Regions from separate parts of the Streptomyces rishiriensis genome, predicted to be linked through region 4. Evidence: riboswitches for the same ligand, from Rfam matches in the RefSeq annotation. Region 4 holds a riboswitch; each other region holds the start of a gene.
What was found. A riboswitch is a leader RNA that binds a small molecule or an ion and turns the genes downstream of it on or off. The one in region 4 is predicted to bind cobalamin.
Positions count from the first base shown of each region.

Region 1 (5,615 bases), 4.4 Mb from region 4:
GCGATGGAGACCATCATGCCCGCGATACCGATCGCGGCTATCAGCTTGCGCTTCACGCCATCCTCCTCAGGGATGCCACACCCCCCGCCCACGGGCCGGGACCTCGATCTGGACCAATGGTGTAGACCAGTGCGCAGAGCTTGGCTCAGACCAATAAGCCTGTCAAGGGTGGCCGAACCCCCTCCGAACAGCCGTTATGGGACCTACATATGCAGGAACCTTTAAGTAAGAAGCCCTAGAAAACCCGGGCTCCGGAGGGCACCGCTCCGGTAGACCATTTGCCCTGGTGGACTAGACCAGCAAAGGTTGCGACGGTATACAGAGGGATCACGGAACGGTGGAGCAGCATCCCCGCGTCCGTGCCACGATGTGAGCCGCGGCCGACGGCGTGTCGGCCATTTCGGCACCCCGCAGCCGGGAAGGCAGGCCATGAGCACCGACGTCAGCAGTGCGGAGAACGAGGGTGGGGCGACCGTCCGTACCGCGCGTGTGCCCAAGTACTACCGCCTGAAGAAACATCTGCTCGACATCACGGAGACACAGTCTCCGGGCACCCCGGTCCCGCCGGAACGCACCCTGGCGGCCGAGTTCGACACCTCGCGCACGACCGTCCGCCAGGCACTCCAGGAACTCGTCGTCGAGGGCCGCCTCGAGCGCATCCAGGGCAAGGGCACCTTCGTCGCCAAGCCCAAGGTGTCCCAGGCACTCCAACTCACCTCGTACACCGAGGACATGCGCGCCCAGGGCCTCGAACCGACTTCGCAGCTCCTGGACATCGGCTACATCACCGCCGACGACCGCCTCGCCGGTCTGCTCGACATAACGGCCGGCGTCCGGGTGCTGCGCATCGAGCGCCTGCGCATGGCCAACGGCGAACCGATGGCCATCGAGACGACCCATCTGTCGGCGAAGCGCTTCCCGGCCCTGCGCAGGTCGCTGGTCAAGTACGCCTCGCTGTACACCGCCCTCGCCGAGGTCTACGATGTCCGGCTCGCCGAGGCCGAGGAGACCATCGAGACCTCGCTGGCCACCCCGCGTGAGGCGGGCCTGCTGGGCACCGACGTCGGCCTGCCGATGCTGATGCTCTCCCGGCACTCGCTGGACCAGGAGGGCCGGCCCGTGGAGTGGGTGCGGTCGGTGTACCGGGGCGACCGGTACAAGTTCGTGGCACGGCTGAAGCGGCCCACCGGGTAGAGGGTTCGTGGAGGGTCTTCCGCTCGGCTTATCCGTCACTTACATTGCCTGCTCATTACATCTGTGATCAAGGCGATCAGAGTGAGGGGACGGAGCCGCCGATGTCCGACGAAGCAACGAGGGAACCGGTGGTGACGCCTGCGCGCGTCGCCATCGCCCTCTGTCTGATCGCGCCCTTCGTGGCGATGCTGTGGGTGGGTTCGTACGCGAAGGTGGATCCCGCGTTCATCGGGATCCCCTTCTTCTACTGGTACCAGATGCTGTGGGTGCCCCTCTCCGCCGCACTCACCGTGACCGCCTACAAGCTGTGGCAGCGTGACCAGCGCGGCCGCGCGAAGCCCTCCTCCGCTTCCGCGAAGGGTGGTGCGTCGGAATGAAGGACGGCGTGAACGGCGTCGCGCTCGCCGTCTTCATCTTCTTCTTCCTGGCCGTCACGGTCATGGGCTTCCTGGCCGCGCGCTGGCGCAAGGCCGAGAACGACAGCCTCGACGAATGGGGCCTCGGCGGCCGGTCCTTCGGCACCTGGGTCACCTGGTTCCTGCTCGGCGGCGACCTCTACACCGCGTACACCTTCGTCGCCGTGCCCGCGGCGATCTACGCGGCGGGCGCGGCCGGCTTCTTCGCGGTGCCGTACACGATCCTCGTCTACCCGCTGATCTTCACCTTCCTGCCCCGCCTGTGGTCGGTGTCCCACAAGCACGGCTATGTGACGACCTCGGACTTCGTGCGCGGCCGGTTCGGCTCGAAGGGGCTCTCGCTCGCGGTCGCCGTCACCGGCATCCTGGCGACGATGCCGTACATCGCGCTCCAACTGGTCGGCATCCAGGCCGTGCTCGACGTGATGGGCGTCGGCGGCGGCGAGGACACCAACTGGTTCGTGAAGGACCTGCCGCTGCTGATCGCGTTCGGCGTGCTGGCCGCCTACACCTACTCCTCGGGCCTGCGGGCGCCCGCGCTGATCGCGTTCGTGAAGGACACGCTGATCTACATCGTCATCGCGGTGGCGATCATCTACATCCCGATCAAGCTCGGCGGCTTCGACGACATCTTCGCCAAGGCGGGCGAGGCGTTCAGCCAGACCAACCCGGCGACGGGCAAGCCGCGCGGCGCGCTGGCACCGGCCGAACCCGGTCAGTGGACGTACGCCACGCTGGCGCTGGGCTCGGCGCTGGCGCTGTTCATGTATCCGCACTCCATCACGGCGACGCTGTCGTCCCGCAGCCGTGAGGTGATCCGCCGCAACACCACGATCCTGCCGCTGTACTCCCTGATGCTGGGCCTGCTGGCGCTGCTGGGCTTCATGGCGATCGCGGCCGGGGTCAAGGTCACCAACGGTCAGCTGGCGATCCCGCAGCTGTTCGAGGACATGTTCCCGTCCTGGTTCGCGGGTGTGGCGTTCGCGGCGATCGGCATCGGCGCGCTCGTGCCCGCGGCCATCATGTCGATCGCGGCCGCGAACCTCTTCACCCGCAACATCTACAAGGACTTCATCAAGCCGGACGCGACGCCCGCGCAGGAGACGAAGGTCTCCAAGCTGGTCTCGCTCCTGGTCAAGGTGGGCGCCCTGGTCTTCGTCCTCACCATGGACAAGACGGTCGCCATCAACTTCCAGCTGCTGGGCGGCATCTGGATCCTCCAGACCTTCCCGGCCCTGGTCGGCGGCCTCTTCACCCGCTGGTTCCACCGCTGGGCCCTGCTCGCCGGCTGGGCGGTCGGCATGATCTACGGCACCGTCGCCGCGTACGGCGTCGCGTCCCCGACCCAGAAGCACTTCGGCGGCTCGTCGAAGGAGATCCCGGGCATCGGCGAGATCGGCTACATCGGTCTCACGGCGTTCCTGATCAACGTCGTCGTCACCGTGGTGCTGACCTTCGTCCTGAAGGCTGCCAAGGCCCCCGACGGCATCGACGAGACGAAGCCGGAGGACTACACGGCGGACGCCGGCGACCCGGGCGTGGCGGTGGAGCTGCCCCCGGCGACGGCGGGCGCCGGTCACTAGCCAGGTCGTCGAGCACCGCGTCCGGCGGGCCGTCGGAGGAATCCGGCGGCCCGCCGTCGTGTGCCCGGTGGACATTTCCCGGCATGGACGACATCGCTCCGTCCGCGCGACAGTTGACGCTCTGAAACCACCCCGACACAACATCTGGGGGTGGCGTGACGAGTGAGCACAAGATGTATGCTCATGCTCGCTGTCGCCGCAGGGGAATCCGGTGCGAATCCGGAACTGTCCCGCAACGGTGTACTCGCGTGCATCCATACCCATATGCGCACGCCTGTTCAGTCCGAGGTCCTGCCGACAGCGCGCCCGGCCGTCCGGTCCGGGTGCCCTGACGTCCGGGTCTCGTGGAATGGGCCGGTGGACGCGACGCCCCCGCGCTCGCGAGCTGCCCCCTGCCCTCCGCAAGGCCCGTCGCCGAGCGAGGGAGTGCCCCACGTGACCATCGCGCCAGCCGATCCGGTTTCCGTCACCGAGCTGGAGACCGACGGTCCCGGTACCGCGTTGCTGCGGACCCTGACCGAGCTGACCGCCGACCTGCCCGACGCCGACCCCGGCCGGGTCGCGGCCGCCGCCCTGCGCGGCCGGTCCGCCCGGGCCGACGAGGCGGAGCTGCGCGAGCTGGCCACGGAGGGGGCCGCGGGCCTCATCTCCGAGGACCCCGCCTACTCGAAGCTGGCCGCCCGGCTGCTGACGATCAGCATCGCCGCGGAGGCCGCCTCCCAGGGCGTCACGTCGTTCACCGGATCGGTCGCCGTCGGCCACCGCGAGGGCCTGATCGCCGACCGCACCGCCGAGTTCGTGCGGATCCACGCGGTCCGCCTCGACGCGCTGATCGACGAGGGCGCCGACGACCGCTTCGGCTACTTCGGGCTCCGTACCCTGCACAGCCGCTACCTGCTGCGCCACCCGATCACCCGCAAGGTCGTCGAGACACCCCAGCACTTCCTGCTGCGCGTGGCCGCCGGTCTCGCCGAGGACGACACGTCCCGTTCGGTGGACGAGGTCGCCGCGCTCTACGGGCTGATGAGCCGGCTGGACTACCTCCCGTCCTCCCCCACGCTCTTCAACTCCGGCACCCGGCATCCCCAGATGTCGTCCTGCTATCTCCTGGACTCCCCGCTGGACGAGCTGGACTCGATCTACGACCGCTACCACCAGGTGGCCAGGCTGTCGAAGCACGCGGGCGGCATCGGACTGTCGTACTCCCGTATCCGCAGCCGCGGTTCGCTGATCCGCGGCACCAACGGGCACTCCAACGGCATCGTGCCGTTCCTGAAGACGCTCGACGCCTCGGTCGCCGCGGTGAACCAGGGCGGCCGGCGCAAGGGGGCGGCCGCGGTCTACCTGGAGACCTGGCACTCCGACATCGAGGAGTTCCTGGAGCTGCGGGACAACACCGGTGAGGACGCCCGCCGGACGCACAACCTGAACCTCGCGCACTGGATCCCGGACGAGTTCATGCGCCGGGTCAACGCCGACGCCCCCTGGTCGCTGTTCTCCCCCGCCGACGTGCCCGAGCTCGTCGACCTGTGGGGCGAGGAGTTCGACGCGGCCTACCGCAGGGCGGAGGCGGCCGGTCTCGCCAGGAAGACCATCCCCGCCCGTGACCTCTACGGCCGCATGATGCGTACCCTCGCGCAGACCGGCAACGGCTGGATGACCTTCAAGGACGCGGCCAACCGCACCGCCAACCAGACGGCCGAGCCGGGTCACGTCGTGCACTCCTCCAACCTCTGCACGGAGATCCTGGAGGTCACGGACGACGGCGAGACGGCGGTCTGCAACCTCGGATCGGTGAACCTCGGAGCCTTCGTCGACACGACGGCCGGCACCATCGACTGGGAGCGGCTGGACGAGGCCGTCCGTACGGCCGTCACCTTCCTCGACCGGGTCGTCGACATCAACTTCTACCCGACCGAGCAGGCGGGCCGCTCCAACGCCCGGTGGCGTCCGGTCGGCCTGGGCGCGATGGGCCTCCAGGACGTCTTCTTCAAGCTGCGGCTGCCCTTCGACTCCGCCGAGGCCAAGGCGCTGTCCACCCGTATCGCCGAGCGCGTGATGCTCGCCGCGTACGAGGCCTCCGCCGAACTGGCCGAGCGCAACGGCCCGCTGCCGGCCTGGGAGAAGACCCGTACGGCCAGGGGCGTGCTGCACCCGGACCACTACGGCGTGGAGTTCGCCTGGCCCGAGCGCTGGGCGGCCCTGCGCGAGCGGATCGCCGAGACCGGCATGCGCAACTCCCTGCTGCTCGCCATCGCGCCCACCGCCACCATCGCGTCCATCGCGGGGGTGTACGAGTGCATCGAGCCGCAGGTGTCCAACCTGTTCAAGCGCGAGACGCTGTCCGGCGAGTTCCTCCAGGTCAACTCCTACCTGGTGCAGGAGCTCAAGGACCTCGGCGTGTGGGACGCCCGCACCCGTG
Region 1 is NZ_JAUSWV010000002.1:5,651,819-5,657,433, reverse strand. Features, by position in the region: gene QF030_RS27780 (extracellular solute-binding protein) at 1-56, opposite strand, end outside; gene QF030_RS27775 (GntR family transcriptional regulator) at 430-1,194, shown strand; gene QF030_RS27770 (DUF3311 domain-containing protein) at 1,296-1,571, shown strand; gene mctP (monocarboxylate uptake permease MctP) at 1,568-3,193, shown strand; cobalamin riboswitch at 3,371-3,506, shown strand; gene QF030_RS27760 (ribonucleoside-diphosphate reductase subunit alpha) at 3,629-5,615, shown strand, end outside.
Region 1: another riboswitch for cobalamin. It lies ahead of QF030_RS27760 (ribonucleoside-diphosphate reductase subunit alpha); the one in region 4 lies ahead of QF030_RS08160 (energy-coupling factor ABC transporter permease).

Region 2 (5,615 bases), 750 kb from region 4:
AGCAGGGAGACGTCCCCCCGGAACTTGTTGACCAGGAACCCGGCGACCAGTTCCTGGTCCTCGGGCGAGAGCAGGGCGACGGTGCCGAAGAAGGAGGCGAAGACGCCCCCGCGGTCGATGTCGCCGACGACGAGCACGGGCAGCCGCGCGCCCCGCGCGATCCCCATGTTCACGATGTCGGTCCGCCGCAGATTGATCTCGGCCGGACTGCCCGCCCCCTCACAGATCACCGCGTCATACGTGCCCCGCAACTCGGCGAGGCAGTCGAGAACGGTTCCGAGGAGTTTCTGCTGCCGCCCCCCGTGATAGCCACGGGCGGTCATCTCGCCCACCGGCTTGCCGAGCAGCACGACCTGGCTGCTCTGCTCGCCGCCCGGCTTGAGCAGCACCGGATTCATCAGCGCGGTCGGCTCCACCCGGCAGGCCTGGGCCTGCATGGCCTGCGCCCGCCCGATCTCGGCGCCCTCGGTCGTCACGAACGAGTTGAGGGACATGTTCTGCGCCTTGAAGGGCGCGACCTTCACCCCCTGGCGCACCAGCCACCGGCAGATCCCGGCGGTGACGACGCTCTTGCCGGCGTCGGAGGTGGTGCCGGCGACGAGGAGACCCCCGCTCATGTCGTACGCCCCTTCGGCTGGTTCCTCGCGACGACGCGCGTGGCGGCGATGCGCGCGGCGACGGTCACGCCGAGCGCGAGCAGACCGACGCGGCGGGAGAGCCGCGCGGCACGTTCGATGTCCCGGACGGCGACGGGCCGCCCGGCCGCGCCGTTCAGCACGGGGCGGTGCTCGACCCGTCCGCCGTACGACAGGGTCCCGCCCAGCCGCACCCCGAGCGCGCCCGCGAAAGAGGCTTCCACCGGACCGGCGTTGGGGCTCGGATGGCGGCGGGCGTCGGCCCGCCAGGCGCGCACGGCGCCCCGCGGATCGTCCCCCGCGACGGCGGCGAGCACGGCGGTCAGCCGGGCTCCCGGCCATCCGGCGACGTCGTCGAGGCGGGCGGCGGCCCAGCCGTAGCGCAGATACCTCGGCGACCGGTGACCGACCATGGCGTCCAGGGTGTTGACGGCCCGGAACCCGACCAGGCCCGGCACCCCGCCCACCGCCCCCCACACCAGCGCGCCCACGACGGCGTCGGAGGTGTTCTCGGCGACCGACTCCACGACGGCCCGGGCGATCCCGTCGGCGTCCAGCGCCTGCGGGTCCCGCCCGCACAGATGCGGCAGCCGCTCCCGGGCGGCCTCGACGTCCCCCGCTTCGAGGGCCCGCCCGACGGCCCGGGCCTCCCGGACCAGCGAACTGCCCCCGACAACGGCCCAGGTGGCGGCGGAGACCAACGCGACGGTGGCCGCGGGTGAACGGCGTACGGCCTGTTCGGCGGCGGCTCCCAGGGCCACGGCCCCGCCGGCGCACACGACGGCGTGGAGGGCGCCGCGTCCCCGGTGGTCCCGCCACAGCAGCCGCTCGACGGCACCGGCGGCGCGTCCGAACGCGGCGACCGGATGCCCTCGGCGCGGATCGCCGAGCAGCAGGTCGCCCAGAAGGCCGGTGGCGGCGCCGTACGCGTAGAGGCGATCGGCACGCATCGGCTCAGCCGGCCGTGGGGCCGGGCAGTGAACCGGTGCGGTACCTCAACGGCCGAGCGAGCATGGCGATATGTCCTCACTCAGGGTGTCCACGCCCTGGTTCGACGAGACCGGCGGCGAGAGTTCCTGGCTCCCGGGGGTTACTACCCCGGTGACAGTGGCGGGACCGCGCCGGATTCACACCGGCTTCCTCTTCTGCCGTCGTACATGGCTCGGGCAGTCCACCACGACCCGCTGGAGCCGTCAACTTGCTGTTGACCTGCGAGGCTGGAGTGTGCAGAACCCCACACAGGGACCGACGGCGGAGCCACCGACACCCCTGGGGTGCGGGACGGCGATCCGTCCCGCACCCCAGGGGCGTTCGGGTGGTGCGTGTGTGGATGGTGCGTCAGGCGACGATCAGTGAGATGCCGTACGCCACCGCTGCCGCGCAGGCCGCGAAGCACGCGTACGCGCCGGTCACCGCGAGGGTGGCCGAGCCGCCCTGCGCCGACGCGCGCTCCTGCCGCGACAGGCCCATGATGCCGAGGGTGAACAGGGCGACGAGGCCCACGGTGACCACGAGGCTGACGCCGAAGACGGAACCCAGGGCTGCCCAGTCGATCTTCATGCTGCTTCTCTTCCTTCGTACCGGGTGCGCGGGCTCAGACGGCCGCGGCCGGAGGAGCGGCGGGGGTCGCGGGCTCCGCGGCCGGGGCGGGGATCGTGGCCGTCAGGTCCGTGGTGAGACCGGCGGTGAGGTTGTCGGCCAGGGCGACCGTGGGCGGCGGGGTGACCGCGGCGATCGCCGTCGTGACGACGCCCGCGGGCTCCTCGGACGCGTTGACGTTCGAGGCGTCGACGACCTCGCGCCGGGAGACCTTCCAGATGGCCGCGCTGGAGGCGATCAGGAAGACCGCGACGAGGGCCGTACCCCAGTCGCCCAGGCCGGTGACCGACTCGGCGAGCGCGCCCACCAGGGCCGCGGCCGGGAGCGTCAGGCCCCATGCGACGAACATCCGGGTCGCCGTCGACCAGCGGACCACACCGCCCTTGCGGCCCAGTCCGGCGCCCATCACCGCACCCGAGACCGAGTGGGTGGTGGAGAGGGAGAAGCCGAGGTGCGAGGAGGCCAGGATGACCGTGGCCGCGCTGGTCTGGGCGGCGAAGCCCTGCTGCGGCTGGAGGTCGGTCAGGCCCTTGCCCATGGTGCGGATGATGCGCCAGCCGCCGAGGTAGGTGCCGAGCGCGATGGCCAGGCCGGCGGAGAGGATGACCCAGGTGGGCGGGTCGGAGTCGGGGGCCACGGCACCGCCGGCCACCAGGGCCAGGGTGATGATGCCCATCGTCTTCTGCGCGTCGTTGGTGCCGTGGGCGAGGGAGACCAGGCCGGCCGAGGCGATCTGGCCCGCGCGGTAGCCCTTGGCCGCAGCCTTGCCGTCGGCCTTCTTGCCGAGGGTGTAGGAGAGGCGGGTCGCGAGCATCGCCGCGACGCCGGCGACGATCGGCGCGGCGATCGCCGGGATCAGCACCTTGGTCACCAGGGCGTCACCGTGCACCGCGCCCATGCCGGCCGAGGCGATGGTGGCGCCGATCAGGCCGCCCATCAGGGCGTGCGAGGAACTGGACGGCAGGCCCACCAGCCAGGTCAGGAGGTTCCAGAGGATCGCGCCGACCAGGGCGGCGAAGATGACCTCGGGACGGATGCCGGTCTCGTCGACGAGACCCTTGGAGATCGTGTTGGCGACCTCCACCGAGAGGAAAGCGCCCACAAGGTTGAGCGCGGCGGACATGGCCACCGCGACCTTGGGCTTGAGCGCACCGGTCGAGATGGTGGTGGCCATCGCGTTGGCGGTGTCGTGAAAACCGTTCGTGAAATCGAACGCGAGTGCGGTTACTACCACAATCGCGAGGATCAGCGAGAAGTTTTCCATTTACCCAGGCAATCGTTCGAAGTCATTGGCGCGTTGACCGTAAGCAATCCGGGTGAACGGAAGATGAACTGAGAAGGGCTTCCGGGTGTCTGTCCACGCGAGTCGGGGCGGTGACCCGTCGAGGCGTCGGGGCGGGGGGCGGGCGCCGTACGGCCGCCCGTCCTCGGCGGGCCCCGGCAACCGCGTCCCGGAGCCGTGAAAGAGATCTTCGTCACCCGGCGGGCCGCCGCGGGCCGCGCCCTGCCGGAGGGCTCCGGTGGGCCGTCCGGACCGCAGTCGCCGACGCTCCACGGCCGGTAGCGGGCAGTCCACGGGGCGTGACCGGCGGCGCAATCCGGCCGCCGCCGCGACGGCCGATGAGGTGGGTGCCCCGCGTCGCCGAAGCCCTGCTTCAGCGACGCGTCCGGATCCCCATCGGGCCTGAGCACCGAGGCCCCGGTCGTGGGAGTCGTACGCGACGTCGAGGGCGGGCGGCACGGTCCGGCCGTCGGCGCCCGGCCGCCGCGATCGTGTACGAAACACGCGGCCCGCCCGGGCCGCGCTCCCTGTTCCCGTCGACGACGGCGGGCGCGAAGCCGTCCGGAGGTCAGCCGTCCGCAGGCCGGGGGAGGCGCGGCTTCCGGCCACAGTGCCCGCGCCCGGCGGCGGCCCGCGATGCCTGCTGGCAGGATCGCGGCATGGCTGAGCAGCGACGCGAGCAGGGAGACGCCCGGGGGCGCCGGAGCGGCGTGCGGGACGTGACACAGGGGCGGGGGAGGCACGCGGTCCTCGAGGAGGCGCGGGCCTGGGAGGCGCTCGTGACGGCGGCCCGCCGCACCGTGACCGACGGACTGGTCGTCGGCACCTCCGGCAACGTCTCCGTACGCGTCGGCGACACCGTGCTCGTCACACCGTCGGGCGTACCCTACGAGCGGCTCACCCCGGACGACGTGACGGGCGTCGACCTCACCGGCCGGCAGGTGCTCGGCACCCTGCGCCCGACGAGCGAGCTGCCCATGCACCTCGCCGTCTACCGCACCACGGACGCCGGGGCGGTCGTCCACACCCACGCCGTGCACGCGACCGCCGTCTCGACCCTCGTCACCGAGCTTCCCCACGTCCACTACATGGCGGGCGCGCTCGGCGGACCCGTCCGGGTCGCCCCCTACGCGACGTACGGCACCGAGGAGTTGGCCGAGAACATGCTCCGCGCCCTCGTAGACCGCAGTGGCTGCCTCCTCGGGAACCACGGCACCCTCACCTACGGCGCCACCCTCGACCAGGCCTACGACCGTACGGCCCAACTGGAGTGGATGTGCCGCCTGTGGCTGACCGCCTCGTCCGTACCCGGCCTGGAACCCACGCTCCTGACGGAGGAACAGGTCACGGAGGCGGGCGAGCGGCTGCGCGGATACGGCCAGCGGGACTGACCCGCCGTCCCCTCCTCCGCCGCACGGCCGGTGAGCGGCCCTCACCTCGCCGCGCCCGCCCCGGGTTTCCTCCCGGCCGGCTCCACCACTGGCCGGGAGGGGGGCGGGAAAGGACACTGGACGGGTGCGCACTGTCAAAGCGACGGCCGCCGCCGTCACCGCAGCCCTGGCCGCCGGCGCCGCCAGTGTCGTCGCAGGCCGACTGGCCAGCGACGCCGCGCTGAAGGCGCCGCCCGGCCGGCCCCTGCCCACCGAACCCCGGCTCACCGTGCACGGCACGGCCCCCGGCCGGATCACCCTGACCCGTGACCTGGCCGCCCTGCGCCCCGGCACCTACGGCCTCTCCGGCAACGGCTCCCACGCGGTCGTGGGCCCCGTCCTGGCCACCGCCCCGCACTCCGCCGACACCGTCGTGCGCAGCCTGGAGCGGGTCACCCACGGCACCCTGAGCGCCGGCGACGCGGTCTGGCTCACCCCCAACCTCCATGTCGGCAACCCCGGCAGCGCCCTCGGTCTCGACCACGCCGACATCGACGTCCCCGGCGAACTGGGCAACCTGCCCGCCTGGTTCGTGCCCGGCGCGCGCCGCACCTGGGTGATCGCCGCGCACGGCCTGGGCACCACCCGGGAGCACGCCCTGAACGTCATGGGCTTCCTGCACCGCCGCCGCTTCCCCGTCCTCGCCCTCGCCCATCGCGGTGACCTCGG
Region 2 is NZ_JAUSWV010000002.1:2,046,760-2,052,374, reverse strand. Features, by position in the region: gene QF030_RS11610 (cobyric acid synthase) at 1-617, opposite strand, end outside; gene QF030_RS11605 (cobalamin biosynthesis protein) at 614-1,585, opposite strand; cobalamin riboswitch at 1,684-1,836, opposite strand; gene QF030_RS11600 (hypothetical protein) at 1,974-2,195, opposite strand; gene QF030_RS11595 (inorganic phosphate transporter) at 2,230-3,498, opposite strand; gene QF030_RS11590 (class II aldolase/adducin family protein) at 4,176-4,907, shown strand; gene QF030_RS11585 (alpha/beta hydrolase) at 5,032-5,615, shown strand, end outside.
Region 2: another riboswitch for cobalamin. It lies ahead of QF030_RS11605 (cobalamin biosynthesis protein); the one in region 4 lies ahead of QF030_RS08160 (energy-coupling factor ABC transporter permease).

Region 3 (5,615 bases), 6.3 Mb from region 4:
GCTTCCGGACGGCAGACCGTAGAGGTGCAGCGCCCCGTCCCAGACCAGGGTCGGCCACTGGACGGACGGGTCCCGCTGCCGGAAGTGGAAGACCTGCTGCTGGGTCACCCGCAGCGGTGGCAGGGCCACGGGCAGTCCGAGCTCGGGCAACCAGGCGCCGGCCGCGATCACCACTGTGTCGGCGACGATCTCACGGCCGTCGTCGGTGCTCAGGCGCGCCTTCCCGCTCCCCCGGACGTCGACGCCGGTGACCCGGGTGCCGAGGACCGCCTGCGCTCCGTGCTCGACCGCCCGCCGTACGCAGGCCCTGACGGTCTCGTCGGCGTCGACCACGCCCGCGTCCGGGTGGTGGAGCACCGGGCCCGTGACGCGGATGTACGGCCAGCGCTCGGCGGCGGCTTCCGGGCCGAGGAGTTCGTGCGGCACTCCGGCCGCGCCGAGGAGGTCGGCGATCAGCTTCGGGTCGTGCTCCTCGCCCATGTCGAGCCCGCCGGTCGTGCGCAGCAAGGGGGTCGAGCTGTCGTCCTCCAGTTCCCGCCACTGCTCGTACGCCTGCCCGGTCAGCCGTACGTAGAAGGGGTCGGCGTACGCCCGCCGGAAGATCCGCGAGCTGCCGTGCGAGCTGCCGTGCCGGTGACCGACGTCGTACGCCTCGACGAGCGTGACCTCGTGGCCCCTGCGGGCCAGTTGCCAGGCGGTGGCCGCTCCCATGAGTCCGGCGCCGACGACGACGATCACAGTCCCTCCCCGGGATCCGGCTGACGCCCGCGAGCGGAACGCGGGCCGTGTCAGCGGACTCGATCGTAACGGCGACCAGGTCCTCGCGGTCCAGGTGGAGGGGTCGGCCCGGGGCAGGTGTCGCCGCACGCCTCACGGCTCACGGCAAACCGCCGAGGGCGAGCGCGACGAGCCGGGCATCTGCCGTGCGGCGACGGCGGGTCGGATGTTCATGCCGCCGTCCTCGCGCGCCGCTCCCGCCGCTGATCCGGCGTCGGCTCGCGTACGGGGAGAGGGCCCCCGGACCATTCCGCGGGCCCTCCAGCCGGGTCGTCGTCCCGGTCACGTCACCGTGGGGCGGCCACCGGTGTGCCCGCGGTCACCGCGGCGGGCCCGGGGTGCAGCAGCCGTTCGGCCAGTTCGCCGAAGACGAGGCCGAAGCCCGCCCAGAGCGTGACCTGCAGGGCGAGCGCGGACAGCCGGAACCGCCACAGCAGGGCGGCCGGGAAGTCGCCCGGCACCTCGTTGACGGCGGGGAGGAACCCGTAGGCCAGTCCGATGACGAGCACGAAGCCGAGGACGGCTGCGACGGTCGCGTTCCAGGTGCCCAGCCTCGGCGCCAGCCGCTTGCCGAGGATCACCGCGGCGACCGCGAGCAGTACGCCGAGCACCATCATCAGGAAGTACAGGGTGGTGCGCTTGCCGATGGTGTCGGGATCGCCCACCGCGGGCGGGTTCGCCGGGTACTTCAGGAACGGCACGACGTACACGGCCAGCAGGGCGGCCCCCGACAGCAGCAGGGCCGTGGCCCGGGGGCCGAGGCGGCCCACGCGGCCGAGGGCGAAGCAGAAGGCGAGGGCGGCGATGCCGCCGAAGGCCACCCCGTAGATCAGCACGCCGGTGGCGAGACCGGCCGTGGACTGCAGGCTGCGGGAGACGAGTTCCACCTCGTGGTGCTCGTGGGCGGCTGCATGGGATTCCTCGAAGCCGATCGCGCTGTCGACGTTCGGCTCACCGAGGAAGTAGGCGACGATCAGGGCGAGCACGCCGGCGGCCAGGCCGGCGAGCATGCCCCGCACGAGCAGGTTTCGCACCGTTGCGGAGTTCATGGGTGTGCCGGGGTTCCCCTCGGGTCAGTGGCAGGGGAAGCCGAGCAGGTGGCGGGCGTCGTGCACCCACTCGTGAACGTCCTCGCCGGAGACGACGGCGGTGGCGCCTTGCTCCGCGCCGACGAAGTACAGCAGGACCAGCATCAGCACGCCGAAGAAGACTGCCCAGGGGGCGATGTCCTTCAGCGGCAACTTGGCAGGTACGACGGGCGTGCTGGTAGTCGGCTGGGCGACATGCTGCGCCATGGCGGAACCTCCTCTGGGAGTTCGCGTCCCATCTCGGTGGTGCACATGACGACGGCCACGGGTCTGACTCGCGATGCCCCCTTTCGGGGTGCACCGTCCACAGTGGCGCGACCGTGCCGGGTTCTCACCGGCTTCCGTCTCGCCGTCGTCGATATCAGAGCGACGGTACCGCGTGGCGGGTCCCTGGCCAATACCGCCCCAACCGGCGTGATCGCCCTCTCCGCGGCTCGGTGACCCGGATCACCGTGCCGGTCCCGCTCGACCCACGTCGTGGGATCAGGGGCCGGCGAGGCCGAGTTCACGCTCGCCGAGCGGGGCGAAGAAGCGCTCCACGTCGGCCGCCGTGACCTCGGCGAGGGTGGCCGGCGACCAACGGGGTTCGCGGTCCTTGTCGATGACCTGGGCGCGGATGCCCTCGACCAGGTCATGTGTGCTCAGGGCTGCGCAGGAGACGCGGTACTCCTGTTCCAGCACCCGTTCCAGCGAGCCGATCCGCCGGGCACGGCGCAGGGCGGCGAGCGTGACCTTGAGCGCCGTGGGCGACTTGGCCAGCAGGGTCTCCGCGGCCTCCTTGGCCGCCGGGCCGCCGTGGGCGAACAGCCGTCGGACGATCTCCTCGACGGTGTCGGCCGCGTAGCAGGCGTCGATCCACCCCCGGTGGCCGGACAACTCGCCCTGCGGCAAGGGCCGTACATGACGGTCCAGGGCTTCCCGTACGGGCCGGTCCGTGAGGTCGTCGACGAACCGCCGGAGCGAGACGGACGGCATGTAGTGGTCGGCGAGCCCGCACGACACGGCGTCCCCCGCCCCGATCTGCGCACCCGTCAGGGCGAGATGGGTGCCCAGTTCGCCCGGGGCACGGGCGAGCAGGTAGGTGCCGCCGACGTCCGGCACGAAGCCGATGCCCGTCTCGGGCATCGCGACCCTCGACCGCTCGGTGACGATCCGGACGCTGCCGTGCGCGGAGACGCCGACCCCGCCGCCCATCACGATGCCGTCCATCAGGGCGACGTAGGGCTTGGGAAAGCGGGCGATGCGGGCGTTGAGGTGGTACTCGTCGCGCCAGAAACGGGCCGAGGCGGCGCCGTCGGCGTCGCGGGCGTCGTCGTGGACGGCGCGGATGTCGCCGCCCGCACACAGACCGCGCTCCCCCGCTCCGGAGATGACGACGACCTCGACGGCCGGGTCGCGCTCCCAGACCCTCAGCGCGTCGTCCATGCGGCGCACCATCGCGTGGTTCAGGGCGTTGATGGCCCTCGGCCGGTCGAGCGTGATGTGGGCGGCCCTGCCGGTGGTGTGCAGCAGCACGGGTTCCCCGATGTCGTTCATACCGATGCCTCCGTCGGGCCGCGGGTCACGATGACGCGCATGATGTCGTTGCTTCCTTCCGGGATCCGGGCAGCCCCTTCGACCGCGTCGTCCCCGCCTACATTCTCGACAAGGCCCTGGACAGCGAGGACGGCGAGGTGCGCCGGGCCGCCCCGGACACCGTGCTGCTCACGCTCGCCCGCCGGGGGAGCGACGACCTGCCGGTCGGGAAGGACCTCCGGTTCCACCGCAACCGGTCCGGCTGCCGCGCGGCGGCCCGCTCGGCGTCCCCCGCGGGAGAAACGGGCCGGTCGCGCACGGGGGCGACGAGCCGCGCGATCACGATGGAGGGAAGCGGCGGCCACGCCACGATCGCCGGCAGCCGGACGCGCCATGCCCCCTGCGCTCGCCGCCTTGCCCGCCCGGCTCGCCCGCCTTGCCCGCCCGGCTCGCCCGGCTCGCCCGGCTCGGGAAACACTGCGCGGCGGTGACGCCGAGAGGCCGCGTCGCCGGCCGGCCGACGCGGACAGGGCTCGCCCCGACGCGGATGGTGGGCGAGCCCTGTCCACCGGCTCCGATTCTCGGGTCCCCGAGCCGGACGGCCCACGCGTGCGCAGGCACCGGCCGTGGTGAACGGCGCACACCCCGTACGAGTGGCGCACACCCCCGGCGCGCAGCGCCGGCCCCACGGGCCGGATCCGCACGCGTGACCCGTGCCGTGCCGGGGAAGGCACACCCCGGCGGGGCGCCCGCGGGTGCCCGCGCCACCGACCCGCTTGATCGCACACCCCCCGCGGCGAGTGATACTGGCCTTCGCCCGTCGTCGCCACGTCGTCACCGCCCTCACGAATGGACTCACACACATCTCCGCGACCGTTCCGCCCACGACGCCCTCCACGGTGTGGCAGACCCGTGGCCGCCACACCGGCCCCACCGCTCCGGACGTCCTGCGCAAACACCTCCAGGCACTCAGGGACGCCGAGACCGTCCAGGACTTCGCCGAGCTGCCCGACAGCGACACCCCCGAGGGCGAGACGGCCTTCGAGGCCCGCTGGCTCGTCGAGGGGGAGGTGACCGTCCGTGCCCGGCTGAGGCTCGCCGAGTGGTCGGGACAGGGCCAGGAGTGGACGCTGACGGCGGAGGCGGAGCGGCCGTGGGACCAGCGGTGGCCCTCGCCCGCCGGGATGTTCTGGTCCTGGGAGCCCGACGCCCTGTGGGGCAACGAGACGGTCACCGGTGAACGGTTCCTCGCCGCCAACCCGCTCCCCGGGGACGAGAAGGAACTGCGGCGCGCGCTCCGGGCCGCCCTGCGGGACACCTGGACCGTCCACCTCGTCGTGCACGAGGCCATGACGCCCGACGAGCGGGGCCGGCAGTCCCTGGTCCGGCTCCTGCCGCCCGGCCTGCACCACCGGGTCGTCGAGCACCGCGCGGCCCCGCACCAGCTGCGCACCGTGAACTGGGCCCTCAAGGAGTCCGGGGTGGAGGTGCCGCGCGGCGGGGCCCTGGTCCTTCCCGGCGCCCCCGCTCCGGCCGACTACGACGCCGCCGACTACGCGGTGCGCAGCGTGTTCCTCGACGGCACGCATCCCACCGAGCTGCTGGACGCGGTACGGCGCTTCGCGGCGCTGCCCCGGCCGCTGCCGGAGGGCGCCGACGCCGCGCTCACCGCGCTGCGGGAGGACTGGCGGCTGCTGACCCCGGAGGAGGAGCTCGCGCGGGAGCGCAAGCTCGTGGTGATGTACAAGGAGGCGCTGGAGGCGATGACGGAGTCCCGGGACCTGTACCGGGAGGCCGCCGAACAAGCCCACGAGGCGCTGGCCGCGTACCGGGAGGCGGCCGCCGAGGCCGGGGAACCGCGGCCGGCCCCGGCCAGGAAGAACGGCTCGCCGTTCCAGCAGCTGGGCAGGACCCTGGAGCGGTTCAGGGAGACGACCAAGGGCCTGCGCCCGGTGGCGTCGGCCGTTCCGCCGGCCCGCACCGGGACGGCGGGACAGGAGCGCACCACGGGTGCCCCGGGCGCCACCGGTGACGACGACCGCGAGGCGACCGACCGATAGCCCGGTGGGCGGCCGGCACGCGCCCCTGCGCGGATTGCCCCGTTCCGGTACGTGTCACGGGCCCCACTCTGGATACGCGGTCTGCACGGCACCACGGACCGCCCCGGAAGGGACCAGGACATGGGCAGTGAGCACGGCCGCCGGTCGTCGCCCCACCGATCGGACACGAAGCTGC
Region 3 is NZ_JAUSWV010000002.1:7,636,856-7,642,470, reverse strand. Features, by position in the region: gene QF030_RS36330 (FAD-dependent oxidoreductase) at 1-738, opposite strand, end outside; gene QF030_RS36325 (CbtA family protein) at 1,065-1,826, opposite strand; gene QF030_RS36320 (CbtB domain-containing protein) at 1,851-2,072, opposite strand; cobalamin riboswitch at 2,108-2,260, opposite strand; gene QF030_RS36315 (enoyl-CoA hydratase/isomerase family protein) at 2,349-3,401, opposite strand; gene QF030_RS36310 (hypothetical protein) at 4,280-5,440, shown strand; gene QF030_RS36305 ((2Fe-2S)-binding protein) at 5,561-5,615, shown strand, end outside.
Region 3: another riboswitch for cobalamin. It lies ahead of QF030_RS36320 (CbtB domain-containing protein); the one in region 4 lies ahead of QF030_RS08160 (energy-coupling factor ABC transporter permease).

Region 4 (5,615 bases):
GGGCGTCCCTCGACCCTCAACTCGCCCTCGCCCGGTCGCAGTCCGCCGCTCAGCAACCGCATCAGCGTGGTCTTGCCGCTGCCGTTGCGGCCCAGCAGGGCGAGCGCACGCCCCGCGCGGACCTCGAAGTCCAGGCCGCTGAGCACGGCCGGGCCGTCCTCGTAGGCGAAGGAGACCCCCCGCAGGGAGAGCAGTGCGGGCTCGCTCATGACAGCGGCCTTTCCAGTACGGAGCGCAGTACGAAGGTCAGGGCGACCAGGGCCGCGAAGAGGGCGGCACTGGCGGCAGCGAAGCGGACGGAGAACCGGGCCTCGGGCACCAGGACGCGCAGGGTCCCGTCGTAGCCGCGTCCGGCGAGCCCGTCCTGGAGCCGCGCCGCCCGGTCGAAGGCGCGGACGAACGCGGTGGCGCCGAGTCCGGCCAGCGAACGCCACTGCGCGGCGCGGGTGGTGTGCCCGAGCCGGGCCGCCTGGGCCTCCCGGATCCTGCGCACGGAGTCGAGCAGCAGGAAGCTCATGCGGTACGTCACCAGCGCGACGTCCACGACGGGCGCGGGTACCCCGGCCCTGACCAGGCGGGGCAGCAGGTCGGACATCGGGGTGGTGAACGCGAGGAGCAGGACACCGAGGGAGGCGGCCGAGGTACGCAGCAGCAGTTCCCCGGCGCGCACCGGACCGCCGTCGGCCAGGGCGACGAACCGGTCCGGGCCGCCGACCCGGACGAGCAGGGTGAGCGCACCGGTCACGCAGAAGCCCAGCGGCACCCGGTAGGCGCGCCACAACCGCCGGGCCGGCACCCCCGCCGGTCCCAGCAGGACGGCGAGAGCCGCCACCAGGACCAGGGCCGCGCCGGGCCAGGGCGGCAGCGAGATGGCGAGCACGGTGAGACCGAGTCCCAGTACGGCCTTGTCCAGCGGATGGCGGTGGCGCCAGCGGCTGCTGTGCGCCGCCGCGTCGATCGGCAGCACCCGCTCAGGTCCGTTCGGGAGCGGACGGCACGGACGCGCTCGCGGAGCCCTGAGGGCTTCCGGAGCTTCCGGAGCCTCGGGAGTCCTCGGAGTTCTCGGTACTCCGCGAGGACGTCGAGGCCTTCGACGAGGGGACCGAGGTCGTCGAAGCCGCCGTGTCCTGCTGCGCCAGAGCCCGGAGTTCGCCCTGCCGCCGTCCCCGGTGCAGACCGAAGTAGTAGGCGAGGACCCCCGCGCCGAGGGCGGCCTGGAGGGCGAACAGCGCCGACTCGATCTCGCCGGACGGCGGCTCGTACAGGGGCGAGAACCAGGGCTCGTAGTCCGGCTCGATCTCGGTGATCGCCGTCTCCGCCTCCGCGTCGGCGCCCGAGAACGGCTCCTCCTTGTGGTCGCCGAGCCCGAGGGCCAGCGGCAGGACGGCGAGCGCGGCCACCACGAACAGGAGCAGCGCGTTGATCTTCGCGTTACGGCTCACCGGGCCACCGCCTCGGTCTCGGCGTCGGCGCCCGCACCGGCCCTCTTCCGGCCGCCCGTCACGAGCACGCCCAGCCTTGTCAGTTCACCCTTGCTGGACTGCGTCAGCAGGCGCATCACGAACACCGTCAGGAGCCCCTCGCTGACCGCCAGCGGGAGTTGGGTGACGGCGAAGATGGAGCCGAACTTGCCCAGCGCGCCCAGGAATCCGCTGCTCGGGTCCGGGAAGGCGAGCGCCAGCTGCACGCTGGTGACGCAGTACGTGGACAGGTCGGCCACGAACGCGCCGAAGAACACCGTGACCATCAGCGGCACGTCGAACCGTCGCAGCAGCCGGTAGACCGCGTAACCGGCCCAGGGTCCGACGACGGCCATGGAGAAGACGTTGGCGCCGAGCGTGGTCAGGCCGCCGTGGGCGAGCAACAGCGCCTGGAAGAGCAGGGTGATGGTGCCCAGCACCGCCATGACCGGCGGCCGGAACAGGATGGCGCCGAGCCCCGTGCCGGTGGGGTGGGAACAACTCCCGGTGACCGAGGGGAGCTTCAGCGCGGACAGGACGAAGGTGAAGGCACCGGAGGCGCCGAGGAGCAGGGTGCTCTCGGGATGCTCCTTGACCTCACGGGTGAGTGACCGTACTCCGTGGACGACGAATGGCGCGGATGCGACGCTCCAGGCGATCGCGTGCGCCGGAGGCAGAAAACCCTCGGCTATGTGCATGGCTGAGCAGACCCTCTCCAGCACCTCGTGGATGGTTGACGTGCCTTGGCCGGTCTCCTGGCTCACGGGTACCACCGCCCGTACTCCGCCTTCCCGGGTCCCGAGGACCCAGTGGCTGCCCGCGAGGGCCGGAGCCGGACTTCCCGATCACAGTGGCGAGGGCCGCACCGGCATCACACCGGATTTCCCGTTCACCAAGGCGTGGTGACAGTAGTGCGCACACACAGGCGCTGACAAGCGCCGATGCGGGGCGCGGAGACGGCGGACGACGGCTCACCCCCGGCGCACGGCGGCCTCCGGCTGCCTCGACGAAATGCCGTGACCCTACGACCGCCGCCATCGGTGACGTCGTCGACCCGCACGTCCGGCAGACGGCGACCGCGATCCCGCATCTCGCGCCGAAGCCGTCCGCGCGAGCCGCCGAGGCCCGCGCGCAGGCCGCCGACGCGGGAACAGGGCGACAGGGGTGCGCTCGACGACCGGTGGGAGAATTCGTCCCGAGGTCCACGCCGCCGTGGCGGCCGGCGTTCCGGGGGCGGGGGCCGGAAGGAAGCGTGCAGCATGATCGAGTGGGTGTCCCTCAGAGCCGGCGCCCGGCCCGTGCCCCAGCCCGTCGCGACCCCCCTGGTGTGGGCCACGGCCTTCGGCAGCGCGCTGGTCCTGGTGGCGGTGCACAACCTGCTGGTCGGCGCGGACCGCCCGGGGTTCGCGCTGGCCGCGCTCTCTTTCCTGGCGGCCCTGCTGGGTCTCTGCGCCCGCTTCACCGCGGCCCCGGGCACGGCCGTCCTGTGCTGGCTGATCCTGAACGGCTTCGCCGTCCCGCCCGTGGGCACGCTCAGCTGGGCCGGCCACCGTGACACCTTCTGGCTCACCTGCCTGTGCGCCGCCGCTCTCGGCGGCACCGTGCTCGCCCGGATCGTCCAGGCCCGCGCCGCCTACCGCCGGATCGCCGCAGAGGTGGCCACCCCGGCGACCGACCCGGACGGCGACCCCCTCGGCACCTGACCGTCCCGGGACGGGGTGCGGCCCGGCGGCGTCGCGGATGCCGCCGCCCACGCGCGGCGGGGGGCCGCCGGTCGCGGAGGCCACCGCAGGCGCTGCTCCGCGCGGGCCGCCGGCCGCCGGGGCCCGCCGGCCCCGGCGGCGGACGTGATGCGGAACATAGGTGTTCTGTGACATATGGCTTCATCGGACCTTTTGGGTAGCTTGGGGTGCTTGCCCCTGCCGTCGGCGCCGTCTCGTGCACGGCGTCGCGCAGCGGGGCGGATCACCCGCCGCTCGTCCGTCCAGGAGACCCATGCGCCCCCGAACAGCCTCCGTACCGCCCCTCGCCCTGGCGGGCGGTGCGCTGACCGTCGGCGTCGGCGCGCTGTACCTGGCCGGACTGCTGCTCACCGGCGGTCAGATCGAGTCGGGCACGACGGTCCGCGGCGTGGACATCGGCGGCCTCAGCCGTGCGGAGGCCGTCCGGAAGCTGGACGAACACCTGACGGCGGACGGCTCGCGGGAGCTGGCCGTGCGGGTCGGGGACCGCGGAGCGACCGTCGACCCGCGGCAGGCCGGACTCACCTTCGACGCCGAGCGCACGGTCGACCGGGCGGCCCGCGTCGGCTCCGACCCGGTCGGCATGATCGCCGCCCTCTTCGGCTCCGGGGGCGACCAGGAGCCGGTCGTCCGCGTCGACGAGGACAAGGCCCGCACCGCTCTGGGGAAGCTGGCGAAGAGCCTCGACCAGAAGGTCCGCGAGGGTGCGGTCGGCTTCGCCGGCGGCCGGGTCGAGCAGGTCGCCCCGCACGCCGGCTACGCACTGGACGTGGATGCCGCCGTCGGCACCCTGCGGGCCTCCTTCCTGCGCGGCGAGGCCGGCGCGGTCACGGTCCTGCCCGCCCGCGAGACGCAGCCGAAGGTCACGGCGGACGAGGTCGGGCGCGCCGTGCGCGAGTTCGCGCGGCCTGCCGTGTCGGCGCCCGTCACCCTCACCACGGGCGGCAAGCGGTTCACCATCGGCCAGACCGTGCTGGGCGAGCATCTGACGATGCGGCCGGACGACGCCGGCCGGCTGGTGCCGGAGCTGGACGTCAAGGGACTGCGCGCGGCCCCCTCGGTGGCCCGCCCGCTGGCGGGCATCACCACCACCGCCGCGAACGCCGCCGTGCGACTGGACGGTGACCGGGTCGTGGTGGCCGACGACGCCCGGACCGGCGTACAGATCACCGACAAGGCGCTGAGCAAGGCCGTGCTGCCGCTGCTCACCCGGTCCGGCGCAGCGGCCCGCACCGGCGAAGTGGCCGCGCGACGGACCCCGCCACAGGTGACGCGCGAGAGCGCCGCGCGGCTGGGGCTGACGGAGAAGATGTCCTCCTTCACCGTCCATTTCGAACCGGCCGCGTACCGCACGAAGAACATCGGCCGGGCCGCACAGCTCATCAACGGCTCCGTCGTCATGCCGGGCAGGACCTGGAGCTTCAACCGGACCGTGGGTCAGCGCACCGAGGCCAACGGCTTCGGCGAGGGCATCATGATCCTCGACGGCGGGTTCACCAAGGCGCCCGGTGGCGGCGTCTCCACCATGGCCACGACCATGTTCAACGCGATGTTCTTCGCCGGCGTCAAGCCGGTGGAGTACGGGGCCCACTCCTTCTACATCGAGCGCTATCCGGAGGGCCGCGAGGCGACGGTCGCCTGGGGCAGTCTCGATCTGAAGTTCGCCAACGACTCGGGCCACGCCCTGTACATCCGGGCCGAGGCCACCGACACCTCGGTGACCGTCACCTTCCTCGGCACCAGGAAGTACGACGAGGTCACGTCGGTCACCGGCCCCCGCACGCACGTCCGGCAGCCGGAGCGGAAGGTGAGCACGGACGACAAGTGCGTACCGCAGACCCCGCTCGAGGGCTTCGACGTCACCGTCGACCGGGTCTTCTACGCCGACGGCAGGGAAGTACGGCGCGAGCCGTTCCGCACCCACTACACCCCCCGGGACGAGATCACCTGCGAAGTCGCCGGCGAAGACCCGCAGTAGGTCCCGCGGGGACCGGGAGAACGCGGGGTGACCTTCGTACGTCGGGAACCTTCGCCCGTGCCGGTGGTCCCGTGCCGTGGTCCCGTCCCGCGGGCACCGTCACCTCACCGGGTGACGCCGGAGTTCCGTGTCCGGTCCGGCGGCAGCCGCGCGGAGTCCGGCCGTCGGCGTACCCAGCCGAGCAGCAGCACCGACCACAGCGCCGCGAACGCGCACCAGGTCGAGACGAACTCCAGCCGCCACAGCGCGAAGCAGGCCGCCGCGCCGACGCCGACCACCACCCCCAGGGCCGACAGCCGCCGGTCGCCGGAGAGCAGCAGGGATCCGACGGTGGCCAGGAGATAGCCCGCGACGAGTACGGCCGGGTGGGCGAGCGGGACCGAGTAGCCCACCGTGTGGCCACGGACGGAGGCCGTCACCGGCCCGGTGGCGATA
Region 4 is NZ_JAUSWV010000002.1:1,299,448-1,305,062, reverse strand. Features, by position in the region: gene QF030_RS08175 (energy-coupling factor ABC transporter ATP-binding protein) at 1-209, opposite strand, end outside; gene cbiQ (cobalt ECF transporter T component CbiQ) at 206-967, opposite strand; gene QF030_RS08165 (energy-coupling factor ABC transporter substrate-binding protein) at 972-1,442, opposite strand; gene QF030_RS08160 (energy-coupling factor ABC transporter permease) at 1,439-2,158, opposite strand; cobalamin riboswitch at 2,189-2,372, opposite strand; gene QF030_RS08155 (hypothetical protein) at 2,720-3,163, shown strand; gene QF030_RS08150 (VanW family protein) at 3,456-5,180, shown strand; gene QF030_RS08145 (DUF6629 family protein) at 5,285-5,615, opposite strand, start outside.